DNA from 4 places in the Nocardia sp. CA-145437 genome. Region 3 is predicted to be linked to each of the others. Evidence: riboswitches for the same ligand, from Rfam matches in the RefSeq annotation. Region 3 holds a riboswitch; each other region holds the start of a gene.
The links. Region 3 has a riboswitch for S-adenosylmethionine ahead of ACQPYY_RS31845 (ABC transporter substrate-binding protein). Riboswitches for the same ligand answer to the same signal wherever they lie in the genome.
Positions count from the first base shown of each region.

Region 1: it holds a riboswitch for S-adenosylmethionine, as region 3 does, so the genes downstream of both, ACQPYY_RS11990 (AfsA-related hotdog domain-containing protein) here and ACQPYY_RS31845 (ABC transporter substrate-binding protein) in region 3, are expected to answer to the same signal.
Region 2: it holds a riboswitch for S-adenosylmethionine, as region 3 does, so the genes downstream of both, ACQPYY_RS05000 (bifunctional o-acetylhomoserine/o-acetylserine sulfhydrylase) here and ACQPYY_RS31845 (ABC transporter substrate-binding protein) in region 3, are expected to answer to the same signal.
Region 4: it holds a riboswitch for S-adenosylmethionine, as region 3 does, so the genes downstream of both, ACQPYY_RS01930 (aminotransferase class V-fold PLP-dependent enzyme) here and ACQPYY_RS31845 (ABC transporter substrate-binding protein) in region 3, are expected to answer to the same signal.

Region 1 covers NZ_CP191204.1:2,633,655-2,638,842, forward strand. Annotated here, with positions in the region: gene ACQPYY_RS11965 (hypothetical protein) at 1-139, opposite strand, end outside; gene ACQPYY_RS11970 (DUF732 domain-containing protein) at 339-671, opposite strand; gene ACQPYY_RS11975 (hypothetical protein) at 757-1,671, opposite strand; gene ACQPYY_RS11980 (hypothetical protein) at 1,837-2,403, shown strand; gene ACQPYY_RS11985 (MFS transporter) at 2,546-3,769, shown strand; SAM riboswitch class IV at 3,808-3,917, shown strand; gene ACQPYY_RS11990 (AfsA-related hotdog domain-containing protein) at 3,931-4,719, shown strand; gene ACQPYY_RS11995 (HAD family hydrolase) at 4,716-5,188, shown strand, end outside.
Region 2 covers NZ_CP191204.1:1,147,710-1,152,897, forward strand. Annotated here, with positions in the region: gene metX (homoserine O-acetyltransferase MetX) at 54-1,217, opposite strand; gene ACQPYY_RS05000 (bifunctional o-acetylhomoserine/o-acetylserine sulfhydrylase) at 1,214-2,563, opposite strand; SAM riboswitch class IV at 2,660-2,771, opposite strand; gene ACQPYY_RS05005 (TetR/AcrR family transcriptional regulator) at 2,805-3,542, opposite strand; gene ACQPYY_RS05010 (MFS transporter) at 3,678-5,174, shown strand.
Region 3 covers NZ_CP191204.1:6,874,511-6,879,698, forward strand. Annotated here, with positions in the region: gene ACQPYY_RS31835 (ABC transporter ATP-binding protein) at 1-612, opposite strand, end outside; gene ACQPYY_RS31840 (ABC transporter permease) at 605-2,476, opposite strand; gene ACQPYY_RS31845 (ABC transporter substrate-binding protein) at 2,477-3,640, opposite strand; SAM riboswitch class IV at 3,710-3,827, opposite strand; gene ACQPYY_RS31850 (HAD family hydrolase) at 3,981-4,616, opposite strand; gene ACQPYY_RS31855 (GNAT family N-acetyltransferase) at 4,775-5,188, shown strand, end outside.
Region 4 covers NZ_CP191204.1:419,602-424,789, forward strand. Annotated here, with positions in the region: gene ACQPYY_RS01915 (TetR/AcrR family transcriptional regulator) at 1-206, shown strand, start outside; gene ACQPYY_RS01920 (DUF2752 domain-containing protein) at 301-765, shown strand; gene ACQPYY_RS01925 (hypothetical protein) at 785-973, shown strand; gene ACQPYY_RS01930 (aminotransferase class V-fold PLP-dependent enzyme) at 988-2,301, opposite strand; SAM riboswitch class IV at 2,358-2,471, opposite strand; gene ACQPYY_RS01935 (heme oxygenase (biliverdin-producing)) at 2,696-3,367, shown strand; gene ACQPYY_RS01940 (LysE family translocator) at 3,601-4,233, shown strand; gene ACQPYY_RS01945 (flavin reductase family protein) at 4,236-4,700, opposite strand; gene ACQPYY_RS01950 (YbaK/EbsC family protein) at 4,850-5,188, opposite strand, start outside.

The DNA of each region.
Region 1 (5,188 bases), 3.2 Mb from region 3:
CCGACGCCACCTCGAGATCCAGGGATTTCGAGCCGCCGAGCATGCCCAGGGGCATGCCGCTGCCGTAGTCGACGACGGCGGCGCCGATGGCGCCGTCCAGCATCATCATGTCCTTCAGGGCAACTTCCAAGTCCGCCATGGGTTTTCCTCTCCTAGCCGTGACGGGTTCTCGCGATCGGTGACGCTACGCCCGTACGGGCCCCACGGTATGTGGTTTGCTGAAGAATTCCGCAAGGTACGCAATTAACAATTTACGCAATCAGATAGAACGGGCGGTCATGAAAAAACGTGCGGGCGCAACCGTTTCCGGTTGCGCCCGCAGGCATCACCTCAACGGGTCAGCCGCAGAGGCTGCCCGGGGCCGTGGCCGCCTCCAAAATCAGCGCGGCCTCCGCGTCCTCGCCCGCGCCACCCGGCAGCCGCGTCGACAGGTGCTCCCGGGGCACGCCGGCCGCCAGCGCCGAGCAGTACGCCTTGCCCAGATCGACGGCCGCGAGCTTCTGGTCCAGATCGACCAGGATGTCCCCGTGCTCCTCCAGGTAGCTGACGAACACCTGCTCCTGCCCGGTGAGCGCGCGCTCCGCGGCGGCCACTCCGGCGGTCGCGCCCATCGTGGCGGCAGCGGCGGCAACCAGTGCGAAACCCGAAGCGAGACGGCTCTTCTTACCCACGAACTCTCCTTCAACATCGAATGAACCCGGCGAGCGTACCGCGCGCCCGGCCGATGGCCTCGTTGTCGAAGGTGACGGGCTCGGACTACTTCAGCGCCGCGTCCAGCAGCGTCACCCCGGCGGTCAACGCCGCGCCGGCGACCGGCCAGCTGGTGCCCGCCGGTTGGGTCGACAGCACCACGACGGCGTACCGGTAGGGCTGATCCGGCGAGGTGCCGACCAAGCCCGTGGTGTCGAGGGTGGTCGACGAATTCAGGTCCATCCAGCCCTGTTTGACCGCCCAGCTCTTGCGGGCGAGAGCGTCGGGGATGCCGAAGAACTGATCGGTGCCGTCGGCGGCGGTCCGCGCGGCGTCGCGCAGCGCGCCCAGGATCAGATCGCGGGTCGCGGCCGGGGCCGTGGTGGTGATGTAGCGGAAGATCGCCACGACATCGCGTGGGGTGGTGAGGGTTTCGCCCCACTGCGCGGTGTCCTCGGGCGCGGTGGTGGCGGTCAGCCCGATCGCCGCGACCATCCGATCGATGATCGCGTTGTTGCCGCCGGCCTCCCAGAGCTGATCGGCGATGTCGTCGTCACTGGCCGAGAGCATCTGGGTCACCTTCGTCGCGGTGTCCGGATCCGATTGCGCGCCTTGGCTTCCCAAGGTATCGAGCGCGATCAGGAGCTTGACCACCGACGCGGTGTAGAACTGCTGGTCGGCATTGAGACTGGCGATGGCCGTCCCGGTGGTGGTGTCCACCACGTCGATCCCGACCGTGGTGCCCGGCGAGGCCGCCTGGATGGCGGTCTGCATCTGCTGGGCGATGGCGGTCACCGAGATGGGATGCGGCGCGGCCACCGCCGCGGTGGCCTCCGGCGCCCGACCCGGACCGGCCTGGTCGTGCGAGGTGGCGAAGGCGGCGGGCGCGCCCAGCGCCGACAAGGCGACCACGGCGACGAGGCCTCCGGTCGCGATCCACGACCACCGTGCGCGCGGGGTGCGGGCCTGAATCGAGCTCATGCTCCATTACATCGACACGAAGCTCGAGACATTTCCAGCGGAAACCTGTCAATTTCCTGTTAAGCACGCGTCGATCTGATCTCGGTTCGGCGACGGCACTGACCGGCTATTTTGTGGCGAACTAAGATAATCGCTGGGTTGGGAACCATTCCGGTGGAGACAACCATGAGCGCATACCGTGAGATCTTCCGAAATGTCCTCATAAGAAGTCTCGCCCCGGTCGGATTCGGGGTGCTGGCGCTGATTGTCCCGGTGTTCGCACACGCCGACGCGGACTATGGAAGCGGCTGTGCTCTGAACTCCGACAACACATCAGCAACTGTGGACTCGCTCCGGTTCGCATGTGCGCCCGAGCAGCTGGACGCGATCTATCGGGACGCCCCGCGCGGCGACGTCCCGGTCGGCGCGAAGGACGGCTGGGTCGCCGCACCCCTCCAGAGGCAGTCCTGGACACCGCTGGTCTGGATCGGCAAGGACTTCTACACCGGTCCCACCGGCGGATACGTGCAGAACCGCCTGACCCCCGCAGGTCTGGAAGCCTGGCCCGCCACGGTCTATGCCGGGCCGTCCGTCGTCGACGGCGGGCCCGCCTGGATCCTCGACTACGCCCCGTCTCCGACCCCGAACGTGTACGACGAGATCCGCCAGGTCACCCCCGGCGTGTGGCTCGGCTACACGTGGTTCCGCCTGGGCGGCAACTTCGTACCGCAGTTGAGTTTCGTCCTGGCCTGAGCCGCCGGCGGCTTCGGATCAGCGCGCACGTAACCGTCGTGCCCGGTGGTCTCGGATTGATAGACGTGGACTCCGTTGTCCACGAAAGGAATTCGATGACCACCTCGCTGCTTCTTCCTGCCCGCGTCCGGGTCGTGCGGTCATGAGCGCGCCCGCGGAAACCGAGGTGTGGGCGCCGGTCGGGCGCACCGTGGGGGCGGTGTGCGCGGTCGGGATCCTCGTGGTCGGGCAGTTGTACGTGGTGCTGCCGGTGCTGAATCGGCTGGCGGCGGACTGGGATACGTCCACATCCGCGGCCACCTGGATGACCACGGCCTTCGGGCTGGCCTACGGGGCGGGCTTCCTGGTGACCGGACCGCTGTCGGACCGGTGGGGGTGGCGGCCGGTCATCGTCGGCGGGCTGACGGCCACCGTGGTCAGCACCCTGCTGGTGGCGGCCGCGCCGGGGCTGGTGACCGGGCTGTCGGCGCGAATCCTGCAGGGGCTCACGGCGTCGTTCTTCGCCCCCGCGGCGTTCGCCTATCTGTCGGAGCGGATCGCGCCGGAGCGCAGGATCTTCGCGCTCACCTGCCTGACGAGTTCGTTCCTCGGGGCGGGGGTGGTCGCGCAGGTGCTGGCGCAGCTCATCGGGAACGCGCTGGGCTGGCACGCGATCTTCGTGGCCGGGGCGATCGCGTTCGCGGTTTCGGCCGTGGTGCTGCGGGTGGTGCTGCAACCGCCGATCCGGTCGGCGGATCCCCTGACGGCCGACGGTGATGCGGGAACCGCTGTGGCGCCGTCGCGGTCGGTGTTCGCGCCGTTCGTGGATCTGCTCCGGCAATCCCGCCTCGCCCTGCTGTATCTGAGCTGCCTGGCGATCCTGGGCTCCTTCGTGGGCGTCTACACCGGCATCCAGCTCGCCCCGCCCGAGGGTGTGGGCTCCGGCAACGGCGCGCTGCTCGCCCTGCGGGCCAGCGCGATTCCCGCCATGGTGGCGATTCCGCTGCTCGCCGGGCGGCTCGGCGGCATCGCCCCGGCCACCCGGCTGGTCGCCGCGCTGGGGACCGCCGCGCTCGCCGTGGCCGTGACCGCGGTGCCGCTCGGCGGGCTCTGGGTGGCGGTGTGGTTGTTCGTGTTCGTCGCCGCCATCGCGGTGGCCGCCCCCGCCGCCGTCCAGACGATCACGGTCCGCGCGGGTGCGGCCCGCGGCGCGGCCACCGCGCTGTACACCTTCGCCCTGTTCGTCGGCGCGAGCGCGGGCCCGCAACTGGCCAATCTCGTGGCCCGGCACGGCTATTCGGCGGTGGCCCTGGCGGTCGCGGCGCTCTCGGCTTCAGGCGCCGTTCTGGCCGCCGCGGCCGGGTTTCGATCGGCGTGGTTGAAATGATTCTCGAAAGTATCTGCCCCCCATACTGTTTCGCTCACGGTCATGAGTTCCAGCGCGAAGCCCCGGCTCGCTGGGCGGCAACCCTCCGGGCGGTGGGGTGCTCCGGGTGACGACCGGATGGCGGCGAGCGTCGCCATAAGCGTCTTGTTCTCGGAGGGAAAATGTCTGTAGCTCAGCTCGATTCAGCGTCCGCGACCGTGGCGGAGGTGGCCGTCGGCGAGGTGCTGCTGGTGGCCGATCGGTTCCGCGGGATCGCCGCGGATGATCGCGCCTTCACCGTGTCCGGTCTGGTGGCCGCGCTGCGCGCGGGTCGCTGGCGGACGGCGGAGGTGCCGCTGACCGTGCGGCTCGGGCAGGGGGTCACCCGCCACGATCTCGACTACGTCGAGCACGTGGCGATCGTGCACGCCCCGGCGGGTTTGCGGGTGGCCGGGGCGGTCGCCGAACCGGCCCCGCGCCACCAGGTGCACAAGTATCAGCACTCGAATGTGCTGCTGGCCGAGCTGGTCCGGGAATCGGAGACCGCGTTCCGGGCGGATCTGCGGATCCACGGCGACAACGAACTACTGCTCGACCATCAGACCGGCGAGCACGTGCAGGGGATCGTGATCGTGGAGGCCGTGCGCCAGCTGTTCCTCGGCGCGTTCGAACTGGAGTACGGCCGCCGCTGGCCCGAACAGCACTTCTACATCGTCTGGAACAGCATCGAATTGGAGTTCAAGTCCTTCCTGTTCCCGCTGCCGGCCACCCTGCACGCCACGCTGACCCCGGTGTCCATCGACGATCCGGGGAAGCTGGAATTCAGCATCGAGGTGGAGGTGCGCCAGCTCGGCCGCGCCGTCGCCACCACCCGCATCGGCTACGCCGCACTGCCCAGCGAGCGCATCTCGCAGATCGAACGGCACAAGGCGGCCAAGGCGATCGCGGCCTACCTCGACGAGGTGGCATGAGCGCGGGCGCGGCGTTCTTCGACGTCGACGAAACCCTGATCACCGTCAAGAGCATGTTCGCGTTCCTGCGGTTCTGGCTGGCCGAGAACGGCGACGACGGCGGCGAATACGCGCGCCTGACCGGGGAGATCCAGCAACGGGCCGCCGCGGGCACACCGCGGGAGGAGGTGAATCGGCACTACTACCGGGCCTATCGCGGAGTCGAGGCCGCGGCGCTGGACGCGGCCGGGCGGCGCTGGTTCGCGGAATTCGCCGCGAGCGACACCGTCTACTACACCGATGCGGTGGAAAGGCTGCGCGCACACCGCGATTCCGGGCACGCCACGGTGCTGCTGTCGGGCTCGTTCGGCGCGGCCGTCGCACCGGTGGCGACGGCGGTCGGGGCCGACCACGTCATCACCACCGTGCCCGTCGCCGACGAGCACGGCGTGCTCACCGGCGAGGTGTGGCGGCCCATGATCGGCGAGGC
Region 2 (5,188 bases), 1.7 Mb from region 3:
CGGCGACACCGGCACAGTGGCAGCGGTGGCGCCGCCGTTCGGGCAGCGCTGGTTCAGTGACCCGACACGCGCTGGGCGCGGGCCAGTTCCATGGTCTCCAGCATGAGTTTGCCGACCGCCTCGGTCTCGGTCAGGAACCCGTCGTGCCCGTCCTTGGAGTGGATGACCTCGAGCCCCTTGGAACCGGGCAGCAGATCGGCCAGCTCCTGCTGGGTGCGCAGCGGGTAGAGCCGGTCCGAGTCCACCCCGCCGATCACGCACGGCACCGGCGTCGAGGCCAGCGCCGCCGCGACGCCGCCGCGGCCGCGACCCACGTCGTAGCGGTTCATGGCCTCGGTGAGCAGCACGTAGGTGGCCGGATCGAAACGCGCGATCAGCTTGTCCGCCTGGTACTCCAGGTAGCTCTGCACCGCGTAGCGGCCGCCCGCGCGCGGATCCTCGTCGCCCTGGCCGTGGTTCTCGAAACGATGGTCGAGCTCGCCCTCGGTGCGGTAGGTCAGGTGCGCGATGCGGCGGGCGATGCCCATGCCGGTCATGGGCGCGCGCCCGGTGCCGTGGTAGTCGCCGCCCTGCCAGTCCGGATCGGCCTTGATGGCGGCGATCTGGGTGGTCTGGGTGCCGATCTGGTCGGCGGTGGCGCGCGCGCCGACCGCCAGCACCAGGGCCGCGCCGACCCGTTCGGGCCGGCCGATCATCCACTCCAGCACCCGCATCCCGCCCATGGAGCCGCCGATCACGGCGGCCAGGCGGTCGATGCCGAGCAGGTCGAACAGCTTGGCCTCGGCGGTCACCTGGTCGCGGATGGACAGCGCGGGGAACCGTGTGCCCCACGGCTTCCCGTCCGGGGCCAGCGAGGACGGGCCGGTGCTGCCCTTGCAGCCGCCGAGCACGTTGGTGGCGATGACGCACCATTCGCGGGTGTCCACGGGCGCGCCGGGGCCGACGATGCCGTCCCACCAGCCGGCCTGGTTGTGGTGCACGTCGGCGGGGCCGACCACGTGCGAGTCGCCGGTCAGCGCGTGCTCCACGAGCACCACGTTGTCCGCGTTCGCCGATAGTTCGCCCCACCGCTGGACGGCCAGCGTGGCGTCGGGGATCACGGCCCCGCCCTCGAGTTCCACGTCGCCGATGGCGATGCTCCCGAGCGTCCCGTCGGGCGGCGGCAGCAACAGCTCCGCCGCGTGCCGGGACGTTCGCGATTCGATGTTCACGGTCAACTTGCCGCCGCCGTCAGTCCGGCGCGCAGATCCGCCAGGATGTCGCCGATGCCCTCGATGCCCACGGCCAACCGCACCAGACCAGGCGTGACACCGGAAGCCAGCTGCTCGGCGGGGGTCAGCTGGGAATGCGTGGTGGATGCCGGGTGGATGACGAGCGAGCGCACATCCCCGATGTTAGCGACATGGCTATGGAGCACCAGCGCCTCCACGAACTTCTTGCCCGCGTCGACGCCGCCGGCCAGCTCGAAGGACACGATGGCGCCCACGCCCTTCGGTGCCAGCTGTTTGCCCCGCTCGAACCAGGGCGAGGCGGGAAGTCCGGCGTAGTAGACCTTCTCGACGCCGGGCTGCCCGGCGAGGAACTCGGCCACCGCCTGCGCGTTGGCCACATGCCGCTCGATGCGCAGGCTCAGCGTCTCGAGGCCCTGCGCGATGAGGAACGCGTTGAACGGCGACACCGCCGCGCCCAGGTCGCGCAGCAGCTGCACGCGGGCCTTGAGCGCGAAGGCCGGAGCGCCGAGGTCGGCGAAGACCGCGCCGTGGTAGCTCGGGTCGGGGGTGGTGAAGCCGGGGAAGCGGGATTCGCCCGCCTCGTTCTTCACCGTCCAGTCGAAGGAGCCGCCGTCGACGATCACGCCCGCGACCGCGGAACCGTGCCCGCCCAGGTACTTGGTGGCCGAGTGCACCACGATGTCCGCGCCCAGCCGCAGCGGCTGGATCAGGTACGGGGTGGCGACGGTGTTGTCCACGATGAGCGGCACCCCGGCGGCGTGCGCGACCTCGGCGATGCCCGGAATGTCGAGGACCGAGCTGCTCGGGTTGGCGACGGTCTCGCCGTAGAACGCCTTGGTGTTGGGGCGCACCGCCGCGCGCCACTGCTCGAGGTCGTCCGGGTCCTCGACGAAGCTGACCTGGATGCCCAGCTTGGGCAGCGAGTAGTGCAGCAGGTTGTAGGTGCCGCCGTACAGGTGCGGGCTGGCCACGATGTGGTCCCCGGCCTCGGCGAGATTCAGGATCGCGTAGGTCTCCGCGGCCTGCCCGGAGGCCAGCAGCAGTGCGGCCACACCGCCCTCGAGGGCGGCGATGCGCTGTTCCACCGCGTCCTGGGTGGGGTTCATGATGCGGGTGTAGATATTGCCCGGCTCGGCGAGTCCGAACAGCGCGGCGGCGTGGTCGGTGTCGCGGAACGCGTAGGACGTGGTCTGGTAGATGGGCAGGGCGCGGGCTCCGGTGGCGGAATCGGGAGCCTGGCCGGCGTGAATCTGCTTGGTCTCGAAGGACCAGTTGGCCGGATCCAGGGTGCCGTCAGCGGGGACGGCCGCGGGCGCGGTCGAGTCACTCATGTGTTCTGCTCCAAAAACAAGGTCGCCGAATGGCGGAAGTTTGACGTTATCGAGAAGCGAATGGGCTTCGACAACAACACATTTCGGTAGACCTCCTAGTTGCGCTTGCGTTCGGCCCTCGAACGCCCGGTCTGCACCCGGAGCACCCCACCGCAGCTGGAGGGTTGCCGATCAGCAAGCCGGGGCCTTAACGCTGATGCTCTTGACCTAATGCGGGATTCTAGCGGCCGTCCGGCCCGATCTACGCAGTGGGGTTTGTCGCATTTTCGGTGGTATTTCCCCCGTTTACGGGGGGAAATACCGTTGTCGCACCGCAACAGGCCCGCCGGAATTCGCCGAATGCCGCCTGGACGCTGTCGGCGAGCATGCGGGCGGTGGTGACGGTGGTGCAGTCCGGGAGCTCGTCGCTGTCGTCGAACTCGCATTCCATGCCGACCCGCACGATGCCGTGCCAGGTGGTGGCGATGAGCCGCACGGTGAGGTGGTCCTCGGGCAGGCGCAGGCGTTCGGCGAGCACCTCGGACACGGCCCGGGTCTTGGTGTCGGCCGATTCCATGCTGAGCGCGCGGACGGCGACGCTGTCGCGGGTGATGCGCTGCATCTGCTGGAACCAGCGGAAGGGCACGGGCGTGTCGGAGTCGATGATCTGGTCCACGACCGCCAGGAACGCGCCGAGCAGCGCCTCCATCTCGTCGCCGGTGACGGGCTGGGCGCGCAGCTGATCGGCGAGGGCCTGTCCCCAGCCTTCGATGGGGGCGATGACGATCGCCTCCTTGCTCTCGAAGTACCGGTTCACGGTGCGCGGGGAGACGTCGGCGGCGTCGGCGATCTGCTCGACGGTGGTGGCGTCGAAGCCCTGTTCGTCGCACAACCGCAGGGCGACGTCGATGATCCGGGTCCGGGTCTGCTGCTTCTTGCGCTCACGCAGGCCGGGGCGGTGACGCGAGATCACACCGATGTGACTTGACAACTCCGACATCCCTCCATCGTAGGTCCTTGATGTGTTTTCCTGTCCCAGTATGACAACTGTCGCGCTGCGACATTTTTCCCTTGACGCCAATTGTCGGTTGGGGTCACTATGGTGAAGCTGCCTTCGAATCCAGAGGAGAGGCTCATGACCGTAGCGACGGACGCTCTCGGTACAGACGAAAAAGCAAGTCCCGCACAAGATTCCAGGCGTTGGTGGGCGCTGGGCGTGATCGCCATGGCGCAGCTGATGGTGGTCCTGGACGCCACGATCGTCACCATCGCCATGCCGTTCGCGCAGCAGGATCTGCACATCAGCGACGGTGACAAGCAGTGGATCTTCACCGCGTACACCCTGATCTTCGGCGGTCTGCTGCTGCTCGGCGGCCGCCTCGCCGACTACCTGGGCCGCCGCCGGATCCTCATGGTCGGCCTGATCGGCTTCGCCGCGGCCTCCGCGCTCGCCGGTCTCGCGCAGAACCAGGCCGAACTCTTCGCGGGCCGCGCGCTGCAGGGCGCGTTCGGCGCGCTGCTGGCCCCGGCCGCGCTGTCGCTGGTGTCGGTGACCTTCACCGAGGCCAAGGAACGGGCTCGGGCCTTCGGCGTGTTCGCCGGCGTGTCGGCGGCGGGCGCCGCGCTCGGACTGATCGCCGGTGGCGCGCTCGTCGAGTACGCGAACTGGCGCTGGTCGCTGCTGGTGAACACCCCGGTCGCGCTGCTGGCCCTGGTCGGCGCGTTCGCCTTCGTGGTCAAGGATGTGCCCGCGCCCCGCACCGGCGGCTACGACCTGCCCGGCGCGGTCACCGTCACTCTCGGCCTGATCTCGATCGTGTACGGCTTCAGCCGCGCGGCCTCCGACGGCTGGACCGCCTCCACCACGCTGGCCCTGTTCGTGGTGGGTGTGGCGCTGCTGGCGGCGTTCGTGGCCATCGAGGCCCGGACCGCGAATCCGCTGCTGCCGCTGCGTATTCCGGGTGAGATCAACCGCGGCGGGTCGTATCTGATCGCGCTGCTGGTGCCGATCGCCATGTTCGCCATGTTCCTGAACCTGAGCTTCTACCTGCAGATCGTGGAGCACTACTCGGCGCTGAAGACGGGTGTGGCGTTCCTGCCGTTCCCGGCCGGCATCGTGGTGTCGGCGGGTATCGCCTCGGCGGTCCTGCCCAGGATCGGGCCGCGGCCGCTCATGCTGGCGGGTTCGGTGCTGGGCGCGGCGGGCCTGGTGTGGCTGTCACGGCTGGAGTACGGCGACAGCTACGCGACCGCCCTGCTGCCCGCCATGATCCTGATCGCGCTGGGCATGGGTGCGCTGTTCGTGTCCATGCAGACCACCGCGCTGCACCAGGTCGACGCCGAGGATTCGGGCGTGGCCAGCGCGCTGCTGAACGCCGCCCAGCAGGTGGGTGGTTCCATCGGCACCGCGCTGCTGACCACCATCTCGGTGCAGGTGGCCGAGCGGTACGTGCGCAACAACATGACCGTCGACCATGTGATGGAGCGGGCCTCGATCCACTCCTACAACGTGGCCTTCCTGATCGGCGCGATCTTCTTCGCGCTGTGTGTTCCGATCGCGGCGTTCATGGTTCGGGACAAGCCGCAGAACCTGCTCGAGGGTGACGAGCACGCCGTGCACGTGGGCGTGTGAACCACCGCCGGTGA
Region 3 (5,188 bases):
TTCGTCCAGCAACAGCAGATCCGGCTCGGACGCCAGCGCCCGAGCGATCTCGGTGCGGCGGCGATTGGCGTAGGACAGGGTGTAGGCGGGATGGTCGGCGCGCGGGACCAGCCGTTCCTCGAAACGTGCCAGCTGGGCGTCGATGCGGGCCGCCGACGCGCGTCGTTCGGCGCGCGCCGCCGGAGTCGGCACCAGGGCCACCCCCAGCTCGGCCAGCAGTGAAATCCACTCGAGCACCGGAATACCGGCCAGCGCGCGCAGCGGGCGGGTGGCGCGCAAGGTCGGCTGGAGACCGACGTCGACATTCTCGCGGACCGTCATATTGCCGAACACCCGGCCGTTCTGGAAGGTGCGCGCGATGCCCGCCGCGGCTGCCGCCTCCGGGCGACCCGGACGAATCCGCCTGCCACGCACCAGAACTTCCCCGGCATCCGGTCTCAGCACGCCCGAGATCAGGTTGACCGTCGTCGACTTGCCGGACCCGTTGGGCCCGATGATCGAGACGAATTCGCCGGGCGCGATCGAGAATTCGACCCCGTTCACGGCCTGCACGCCACCGAAGGCCCGCCGCAGGCCGGTGACGGTGAGCACCGCCTCGGCCGAGTCAGGCACCGACCGGGCTGGGCTTGTTGCCAGAGCTCTGTTCGTTTCCGACGACACGATCCCTCCTCACCAGAATTCCCTGCGGCCGGAACCGCACCACCAGCAGCAACACCAAGCCGTACAACACGATTCGCCACGACGGCGCGAGCCGCAGCACCTCCGGCACCCCGATCAGCACCGCCGCGCCCAGCACCGCGCCGTACGGCGACGCCGTGCCGCCCAGCACCAGGATGGTCACCACCAGCAGCGACATCGGCAGGTTGAACACGGTCGGATCGATGTAGGAGTACTGGTGCGCGAGCAGCGCACCGCCGATGCCGGAGAAGAACGCCGCCACCGCGAAGGCCAGCGCCTTGTAATCGCGCACCGGCACACCCGCCGAGCGCGCCGCCACCTCGTCGGCCCCGATGGCCCGGATGGCCGTGCCGAGGCGGGACCGCTGCACGCCGACGATGACCGCCACCACGACGGCCAGCACTGCCAGCTCCAGCCGGAAAATCTGGGTGTGCGTGGTGAATTCGTAGCCGAACAGGCTGGGCGCGGGGATCCCGAAGATGCCGTAACTGCCGCGGGTCACCGGCTCCCAATTGCGAATGATCGCCACCGTCACGATGCCGATGCCCAGCGTCGCGATGGCCACATAGTGACCGCCCAGCCGCCACAGCGGCGCGGCCAGCACCGAGGACGCCACCGCGGCGACGATCCCCGCGGCCACGATGGCCGGCAGGAAGGCCCAGCCGTGCGACACCGTCAGCACCGCCGAGGTGTACGCGCCGATGGCGATCGGCCCCGCCTGCCCGATGGCCAGCTGCCCGGCCGACCCGGCCACCAGCGTCATCGAGACCGCGATGATGGCGTAGGCCAGGATCTGGGTGCCCACCGAGATGCCGTAGTCGTCCGCGACGAGCGGAATCGCCACGCCCGCAACGGCGAACGCGATCAGCGCATGCCACCAGCGCACCCGCGGTTCCCGGCCGGAGCCGAGGAACGTGCCGGTCATCGGCTCGGATTCGATGGCGGGCGGGCGGGCCAGCAGGCCGCCCGGCCGCAGCACCAGGAAGATCACCAGCAGGCCGAAGGTGATCAGATCCCGATAGCCGTCACCGAACCAGTAGATGCCGAACGCCTCCACCAGGCCGAGCACGAAACCGCCGACGACCGCGCCTGGAATCGAGCCCAGCCCACCGATGGTGGCGGCCACGAACCCGGTCATGCCGACGATGCCGCCGCTGGTCGGTGAGATGTTCGAGTTGTAGAGGCCGACGAAGATGCCCGCCAGGCCACCCAGCCCGGAGGCGATGGCGAAGGCCAGCGACTGCACCCGGCCGACCCCGATGCCCATCTGCGCGGCGGCGTCCGGATCCTGCGCGGTGGCGCGAATGGCCAGGCCGTGGCGGCTGAACCGTAGGAACCCCCACAGCCCCGCCATCACGATGAGAGTGCTGGCGAACATGACCACGTCCGAGGTGCCGAACCGCACCCCGCCCACCTGAAAATTATTGGTGGACAGCACCTGCGGGAACGGCCGGGTGTCCGGACCGAACACCAGGGCGACCACGTTCTCGATGATCAGCCCCACCGCCACCGTCGCCAGCAGCGCGGCGATGGCCGGGGCGCGGCGCAGCGGCCGCACCGCCAGCACATCGATGGCGACGCCGACCAGCGCCGTCACCGCCACCACCACGACCAGCGCCGCCCACCACGGCACCCCGTGCTGGGCGATCAGCCACCAGCCCAGCACCGAACCGAACGCGAAGATCGCGCCGTGCGCGAAGTTGATGACATTGCTGACCCCGAAGATCAGGGTGATGCCCACGGCGATGAGGGCGTACGCATTGCCGTGGACCAAGCCCGCGATGAGCGTGTCGAACATCTACTTCTTGCTTCCGACCGGCACGAATTTGCCGTTCTGCAGCACCAGTTCGATCGGCTTCACACCGCTCGGGCGGCGGGTCTGCTGATCGAAGGCGAAGGTGCCCAGACCGATGCCGTCGAAGTCCTTGACCTCACGCAGGCCCTTCAGCACGCCCTCGCGGGTCGCCCCGCCGGCCTTGGCGGCCTTCACCAGCACGTTGAGGGCGTCGTAGGCGTAGACATTGAAGTCGCCCGGGTCGGTGTTGAACTTGGCCTTGAACTTGGTGACGAAGCTCTGGATCTTCGGGCTCGGATCCGACGGGGTGAACACGCCGTTCACGATGTCGCCCTCGGCCGCGCTGCCCGCCAGATCGATGAACTGCGGCGTGTTCTGGCCACCGAAGAACTGTCCGGTGAACCCGACGTCACGCAGCTGCTTGACCACCAGTGCGCCGTCCGGCCCGTAACCCAGGTGTACGAAGGCGTCCGGGTTGGCGTCGCGGCCCTTGATCAGCACCGGCCGGAAGTCCTGCGAGTCCGGCAGAATCGGCGAGGAATAGGCGATCTCGATGCCCTTCTCCTTGGCGAACTGCTCGAAGAACTTGAAAGCCTGCTTACCCCAGTCGGTTTCGAGATACACCACCGATACCTTCTTGGCCTTGGACTTCACCCATTCGGCATTGCGCTCCTGGAACACGTCCAAGGTGATCGACGGGCTCCACGAATAGTCGCCGCCCTTGGTGAAATCCACCGAGGAGTTGGTGAATCCGTACTGCACCAGTTTGCCGCGGTTGTACACCGGCGAGGCGGCGATGGAGGCGGGCGAGGAGAAGTCGCCCAGCTCGGCGATGATCGACTGGTCGCCGACGAACTTGGTTGCGATCGGCACCGTCTGTTTCGGATCCGACTGCGAATCCTCCCACTTCAGCGCGACCTTCTTGCCGTCGATCCCGCCCGCGGCGTTGATCTCGTCCAGCGCCAGGTCGAACCCCTGCTGCCAGAGCCGGCCGTACTCGGCCGAGCCGCCCGTCTTCGGGCCGGACACTCCGAAATACACTGTGTCCGAACCACTTCCGGGCGCGTCGCGGCCGCCGCAGGCCGTCGCCGATCCCACGACCAGAGCCGCCGCACCGACACCCACCGCGACCCGGAGAACACGCGACCGGGACCAGATCCTGCTCATTGCTACCTCTACATTCGCGCACCGGCACGCGGCCGGGCATGGGGACACGACCGCGACGCGAAGGGCGCGGTCTGGCGCTTGCGATGCCCGGCGGACATCACCTGGTCGTCACCCGGGGCACCCCACCGCCCACGCGAGGGTTGCCGATCAGCGAGCCGGGGCTCGAAAAACGCTGATACTCGTGACCGTGTCCAGAAAGGTAGCCGTGACAACCGGCGGCCGACACCGTTCGAATCACCCTGATGCCAAACGCCACCCGGCCCCACCGCCGGGAATTCCCCTGTAGCCCCCGCGAATTACCCCGGCGGCCGCATCGCCCCGCTGATGCGGCCACCAACCCCTACGTCAGATGCGCGGTCAGCCAGGCCGGGAACTCGGTCAGGTCCCGCAGCACCACGTCCGCGCCGGCCGCCGACAACTCCTCGGCCGCATACGGTCCGGTGGTCACCGCCACCGAGGTCGCGTCCGCCACCTTGGCCGCGCGCACATCACCGAGATGGTCGCCCACATAGATCGAGGCGCCGCGCTGGAGCAGCACCTCCCCCTTCTCCTCCGCCCACGCGCCGCCGACCAGTTCGTCGACCGCCAGCCCCAGATGGTCCAGATGCAGCTGCGCGTGCGGGCCGTTCTTGGCGGTGATCACCAGCACCCGGCCCCCGGCCTCGTGCACCGCCGCCAGCGCGTCCACCACGCCCGGCAGATGGTCCGACGCGTGCACCGCCAGCTCCGGATACATCTCCCGGTACATGGCCACCACGCCCGGCACCTCGTGCTCCGGGAACCATTGCGCCGCCTCGTGCGCCAGCGGCGGACCCAGCCGCGACACCACCAGCTCCGAATCGATAACCACCCCGGTCCTGGCGGCTACCGCGTCCCACACCGCGGCGATCCCCGGCCGCGAATCGATCAGCGTCATATCCAGGTCGAACCCGACCACCAGACCACCGGCGGAACCGCTCGAATCATCAACAGCCACGCTCCGACCCTACGGCCCGCCCGTCCCCGCCCCGCGCCTCGACCGCCACGATGTGACCCCGGCAACCGCCCACCGCGGCGGGCGGCACCGCGAAAATCAGCGGCGCGGCCACCGATCCGCGACCTAGGCTCGACCCCATGCCGAGCGATGAGGGAACGCTGTTCTGCGGGAGCGAGCTGGCCGCCCGCGTCGAGCGGGTGGAGACCGAGCTGATCGCCAAGGGCAGCGCGGCCGCCGCGGCCCGGCTCGAACCGGACACCGGCTTCGTGATCCCCCTCGCGGGCGGGGTCGCGTCCTTCGCCGAGGACGGGTCACCGCTGAACAAGATCGCCGGACTCGGCTTCGCGGGGATTCCCGACGAGGCCGAACTCGACGAGATCGAGCGGCTGTTCGCGGCCCGCGAGACGCCCGTGCAGGCCGAGGTCTCCCAACTCGGCGACCCCGGCATCGGAGAACTGCTCACCGGCCGCGGGTACCGGCTGGTGTCGTTCGAGAACGTGCTCGGCCGCGAACTGGGCGCGCCCCGGACGGCGGACGTCGCGCCGGGCGTCGAGGTGATGCCCAGCGGCGAA
Region 4 (5,188 bases), 960 kb from region 3:
GGGAACTCGCCGACCTGCCGAAACGGTTGCGGCTGCGGCGGTTGCGCGCGTTGCCGACCGTACTGTTCGCGCTACTGGCCGATCACGAACGCGCGGTCGAGGCGGGCAAGGTCGCCGCGGGGGATGTGGATGCCTGGGGAGAAATCGTGGACATGCTCGCGGGCGTGCTCACCGCCCCGGTCGTGGAACGCGCCCCGATCCGCTGAGGCCGCAACACAATCGGGTGTGAACCAGTGCCACCGGGTGCGAAGTTCGGCGCGACCTGGCAGGTGGGCGGTGGCCCGGCTACCGTTGATTCTCGTGGACACCACGGCAGCAGTACCGACGGCGGGAGCCGAACCAGGGCCTACGCGCCCGCGACGGCTCGGCGTCGGACTCCCGCTGCTGAGCGGCGCGGCCGTCGCCGGCGGCCTGGCGCTGCTGCACTTCCGGGACCCGCACGTGCAGGGGGCCTACGGGTTCTGCCCGTTCTACGAACTGACCGGGTACTGGTGTCCCGGGTGCGGCGGCCTGCGCGGCCTGCACAATCTGACCGATGGCCGGTTCCTCGACGCCATCCACAGCAATGTGCTGCTGCTGCCGCTGACGCTCGGCTTCCTCGCCTGGTGGGGCACCTGGCTGGTGCGCGCCTGGCGGGGCCGGGCGACGCCGCCGCGACTACCGCGGATCCTGCCCAGGTCGGCGCTGTGGATCGCGGTGGCCTTCCTCGTCGTGTTCACGGTCGTCCGGAACACGCCATGGGGTACCTGGATCGCGCCCGTCTGAGGCGGAGGATGCTCTTGATATGAGCGAATCGCTGAAGGAACGGGTGCGGAACAAGCTGATCCGCCAGCTCGACGAGGACGGACCGCCCGATCCGGAGCGGCAGGACACCCGGCAGGTATCGGTCCAGAACGATCTGGACCGGCTCGAAGCCGTCAGCGAGGACGACCCGTTCGTCGAGGAGCTCGCGGCTCGCTACATGGTGCCCTGACCCGCTCCCGCGATTCAGAATCCGCAGGGCGCTCCGCCGTCCGCCGAACCGCTGAAGGGCCGGGTTTCCGGGACCGGGTTCCAGTGGCCGTCGGTGCGGGCGTAATCCCAGCTCGGACCATGCTCGACCAGGGTGGCGATCGCGTCGATGAGGCGGTCCACGTCGGCGGCGGTGGTGCCGAGTCCGATGCTGGCGCGCAGCGCGGCGTCCACCCCGAGCCGCGACAGCAGCGGGTGCGCGCAGAACCGTCCGTCGCGCACCCCGATCCCGTGCTCGGCGGAGAGATACGCGGCCACCTGGCCGGGCTCGAATCCGTCGACCGTGAAGGCGACGATGCCGACGGCGTCGGTGCTGTCGCGCCACACCCGCAGGAAGTTCACGCCCGGAACGGTTTTCAGCCCGTAGCGCAGCCGGTGGGTGAGGTACTGCTCGTGCTCGACGACGGTGGTCTCGTCCAGCTCGGCGAGCGCGTCGCAGGCGGCGGCCAGGGCGGCCACCCCGAGCACGTTCGGGGAACCGGCCTCGTGGCGCTGCGGCGCGGGCGCCCACTCCACGCGGTCGGCGGCGACCGAACGCACCGCGCCGCCGCCAGCCAGGTATGGCTCCGCGGCGTCGAGCCAGTCCCGGCGGCCGACCAGGACGCCCGCGCCGAACGGCGCGTACGCCTTGTGCCCGGAGAAGGCCAGGTAGTCGATGCCGGTGGTGCGCAGGTCGATCCGTCGGTGCGGGGCCAGCTGGGCGGCGTCGACCAGGATTCGGGTGCCGCACTGGTGCGCGATCCAGGCCAGCCGTTCCAGCGGCAGCAGTTCGCCGGTCACATTGGAGGCGCCGGTAACCGCCAGCAGCGCAGCGGGTTTCGAGCACAGTTCCGCGACCAGCCGCTGAATGGTCTCCTCGATGGTGTCGGCGACCGGCACCACGCGGCGGCCGTGCCGGGTCCAGGGCAGGAAGTTGGCGTGGTGTTCGACATCCAGCACCACGGTGTCACCGGGCACGCACGCGGCCAGCAGATTCAGCGAGTCGGTGGTGTTGCGGGTGAACACCACGACCTGGTCGTCGGCGGCGTTGAGGAAGCGGGCGACCGAGCCGCGGGCCGACTCGTAGCAGTCGGTGGAGACGCGGGAGGCGTACCCGGCGCCGCGGTGCACGCTGGCGTAGAACGGCAGCAGATCGGCGACCCGGTCGGTGACCTGCCGCAACGCGGGGGCGCTGGCGGCGTAGTCGAAGTTGGCGTAGCCGGTGGTCCCGCCCTGGACCAGCGGAACCCGGAGGTCACAGCCGGACACGGTGGCGAGGGGAGCACAGGTCTGGTCGGCGAAAGCGGTCATCACAAATCCCATCGGATTCAGGGGACCACGCGATCGGAAGACAGGAATCGATCGTGAGTCCGCGCTTGCCGTGCCCGGTCGGGCGACGGCCCGGTCGTCACCCGGAGCACCCCGCCGCGGTGGAGGGTTGCCGACCAGCTAGCCGGGGCTTAGCGCTGGTACTCATGACCTGATTGCAGAGACTGGCAGACGCTTCGCGGGCTTGTCAACCCCCGGCGGCGGTGGTGACGCGGTGTGACCAACGGCACCGGCAGGGCGGAAAAATCATCCGAAAGTTGGAGTGGGTGAGCCGCAAAGTTCGAATCGCGCGATCGTTGCTGGGGCGTAGGGTCGATGAGGAAGTTAGGGTAGCCAAAGTGTGGTGCCCCCGGAGTTGACCACGAGGAGCCCGACCATGTTGGACACGGACACCGCCGCCCCGTTCTCGACGCTCATTCGCACCGCGACCGAGCAGCAGCACAACGAGGCCGAGCACTCCACGTTCATGCGTGACATGCTCACCGGTCAGCTCGGCGTCGACGCCTTCCTTCGCTACACCGGGCAGCTCTGGTTCGTCTACGAGGCTCTCGAAAAGCACTCCACCACACTGGCTTCCGACTCCGTCGCGGGCCCGTTCGTGAAGCCGGAACTGGCGCGCCTGGCCGCGCTCGAGACCGATCTGGCCCACCTCGGCGGCGCGAACTGGCGCGACGAGCTGCAGCCGCTGCCCTCGACCGCTGCCTACGCCGCCCGCATCGAGGAGTGCGCGCAGGAGTGGCCGGCCGGCTACGTCGTCCACCACTACACCCGCTACCTGGGCGATCTCTCCGGCGGCCAGGTCATCCGCGGCACCGCCGAGAAGCTGTGGGACCTGCCCAAGAAGGGCGACGGCGTGCGCTTCTACGTCTTCGACGAGATCACCAATCCGGCCGCGTTCAAGCGCGAGTACCGCGAGGCCCTGGACCAGCTTCCCCTCGAAGGTCCCGAGGTCGATCGCGTGCTCGACGAGGCGCGACTGGCGTTCACGATGAACACCGACCTGTTCCGTGAACTCGGTGCGGAGTACTCCACCTCTCCGCGTATGTAGCGGGCGGCCGAGAGCCGTCGGAGTTGGCAGCCGTGCCAGCGGTTCGGCCTCGGGACAACGGTGGACGCACCCGGTGAGTTACCCGCATCGCACGAGATCAGTTGGTTGCGTCGGGTTACCCGGGGTGTGGCCCGAGCGGCCACTGACATGCTCGTCGGGGGCATGTCAGCGGTGGCGGACTTCATGGTTATCGGGCTTGCGTCCCGGCGCTGTCCTGGGTTGCCATGGAGGGCATGAGTCTTCCGCTGCTGTTGAGTTTCGCGGGGTTGTGCGTGCTGCTGGCGCTCACGCCGGGCCCCGATACCTTTCTGGTGCTGCGATTCTCGATGGCCGGACCGCGACCCGGGATCGCGGCGGCGGTGGGCTCGGCGTTCGGCGGGATCGTCTGGGCGACGGTGGTGGCGGCCGGGGTGGCGGCGCTGCTGGAACAGTCGGCCACCGCGTATCGCACGCTGAAGGTGATCGGCGGAATCTACCTGCTGTACCTGGGGATTCGGGCGCTGGTCGAGCAACGGCGGGCGCGGAACGCGGAGGCCGAGCCCCAGGCCGCGGTGACGCAGGGCATGCCCGCGTCGATGCGCTCGGCGTTCGCTGCCGGATTGCTGTCCTGTGTTTTCAACCCGAAGGTGGGGTTGTTCTACCTCGCGGTGCTGCCGCAGTTCCTGAACGAGGTCACTTTCCTGAACACGCTCACCCTCGGCGCCATCGAATCCAGCATCGCGGCGATCGAGATGATCCTGCTCGCGGTGGCCGCCGCCCGCGCGGTCACGCTGTTGCGGCGGCCGCGGATCCGGGCCCGGCTGGAACAGGCGAGCGCGGCGATCCTGGCGGCGCTGGGCATCGGCACCGCGGCCTCGGCGGCCTGAGGTCAGTCGGCGATCTCGGCGCGGTGATAGGCGCCGTTGTAGTACACCAGCGGGCCGGCCGCGGGCGAGCTCTCGGTGTTGTCGTGCACCTGCGTGACCAGTCCGATCACCAGCGTGTGATCGCCGATCGGGATCAGCTGGTGCACGGTCGCGCGCACCCAGATCGGGGTGCCGTGCAGGACGGGTTCGCCGGAGCCGAGCGTGGCCCACAAGGACTTGTCGGTGAAGCGCTCCTCGGCGGAGCGGCTGAACCGCTGCGCCAGATGCTTCTGATGCTCGCCCAGGAAGTGCACCACCACCGATTCGGCCCCGAGCATGGCCTCGATGCTGGACGAGGTTTCGGCGATATTGAACGAGATGAGCGGCGGCTGCGCCGAGAGCGAGGCGAACGAGGTCGCGGTGAAACCGACCGGACCCTGCGCGGAGTTCAGCGTGACGATGGTGACGCCCGCCGGATAGTGCCGCATGGCGGCACGGAACTGCTGCGCGGTGATGCCGCTCAGGTCGTCGGGCACGTGTAGCTCGGCGCCGGGCGTCGGAGAATCGGTCACGTCAAGAACCTACGTGGTCGCGGGCCCAGGTATTCCACGCTGTTGGAAAACCCCGTCGACGGCGGTCAGTCCACGTCGATGGCCAGGCCCGCGGTGATCCGGACCAGCTCGCCGAAGGTCGTGCGGAACAGGGTGTTCGGATGCCCGCCCGCCGCCCACAGCTCCCGGTACTGGGCCAGCGCGTTGTCGACGAAGGTGGGCAGGTTGGTGGGGTGCCCGAGCGGGGCGACGCCGCCGAGGCGCTGCCCGGTCACCTCCTGGACCATGGCCGCGGGCGCCCGGCTGAGCGTGCCCTCCAGACGTTGCCCGGTGCGCGCCAGATGCACCTGGTGCGCGCCGGAGACGAGCAGCAGGACGGGGTCGTCGTCGAGCAGGAACACCAGGGATTTGGTGATGGCCCCGAC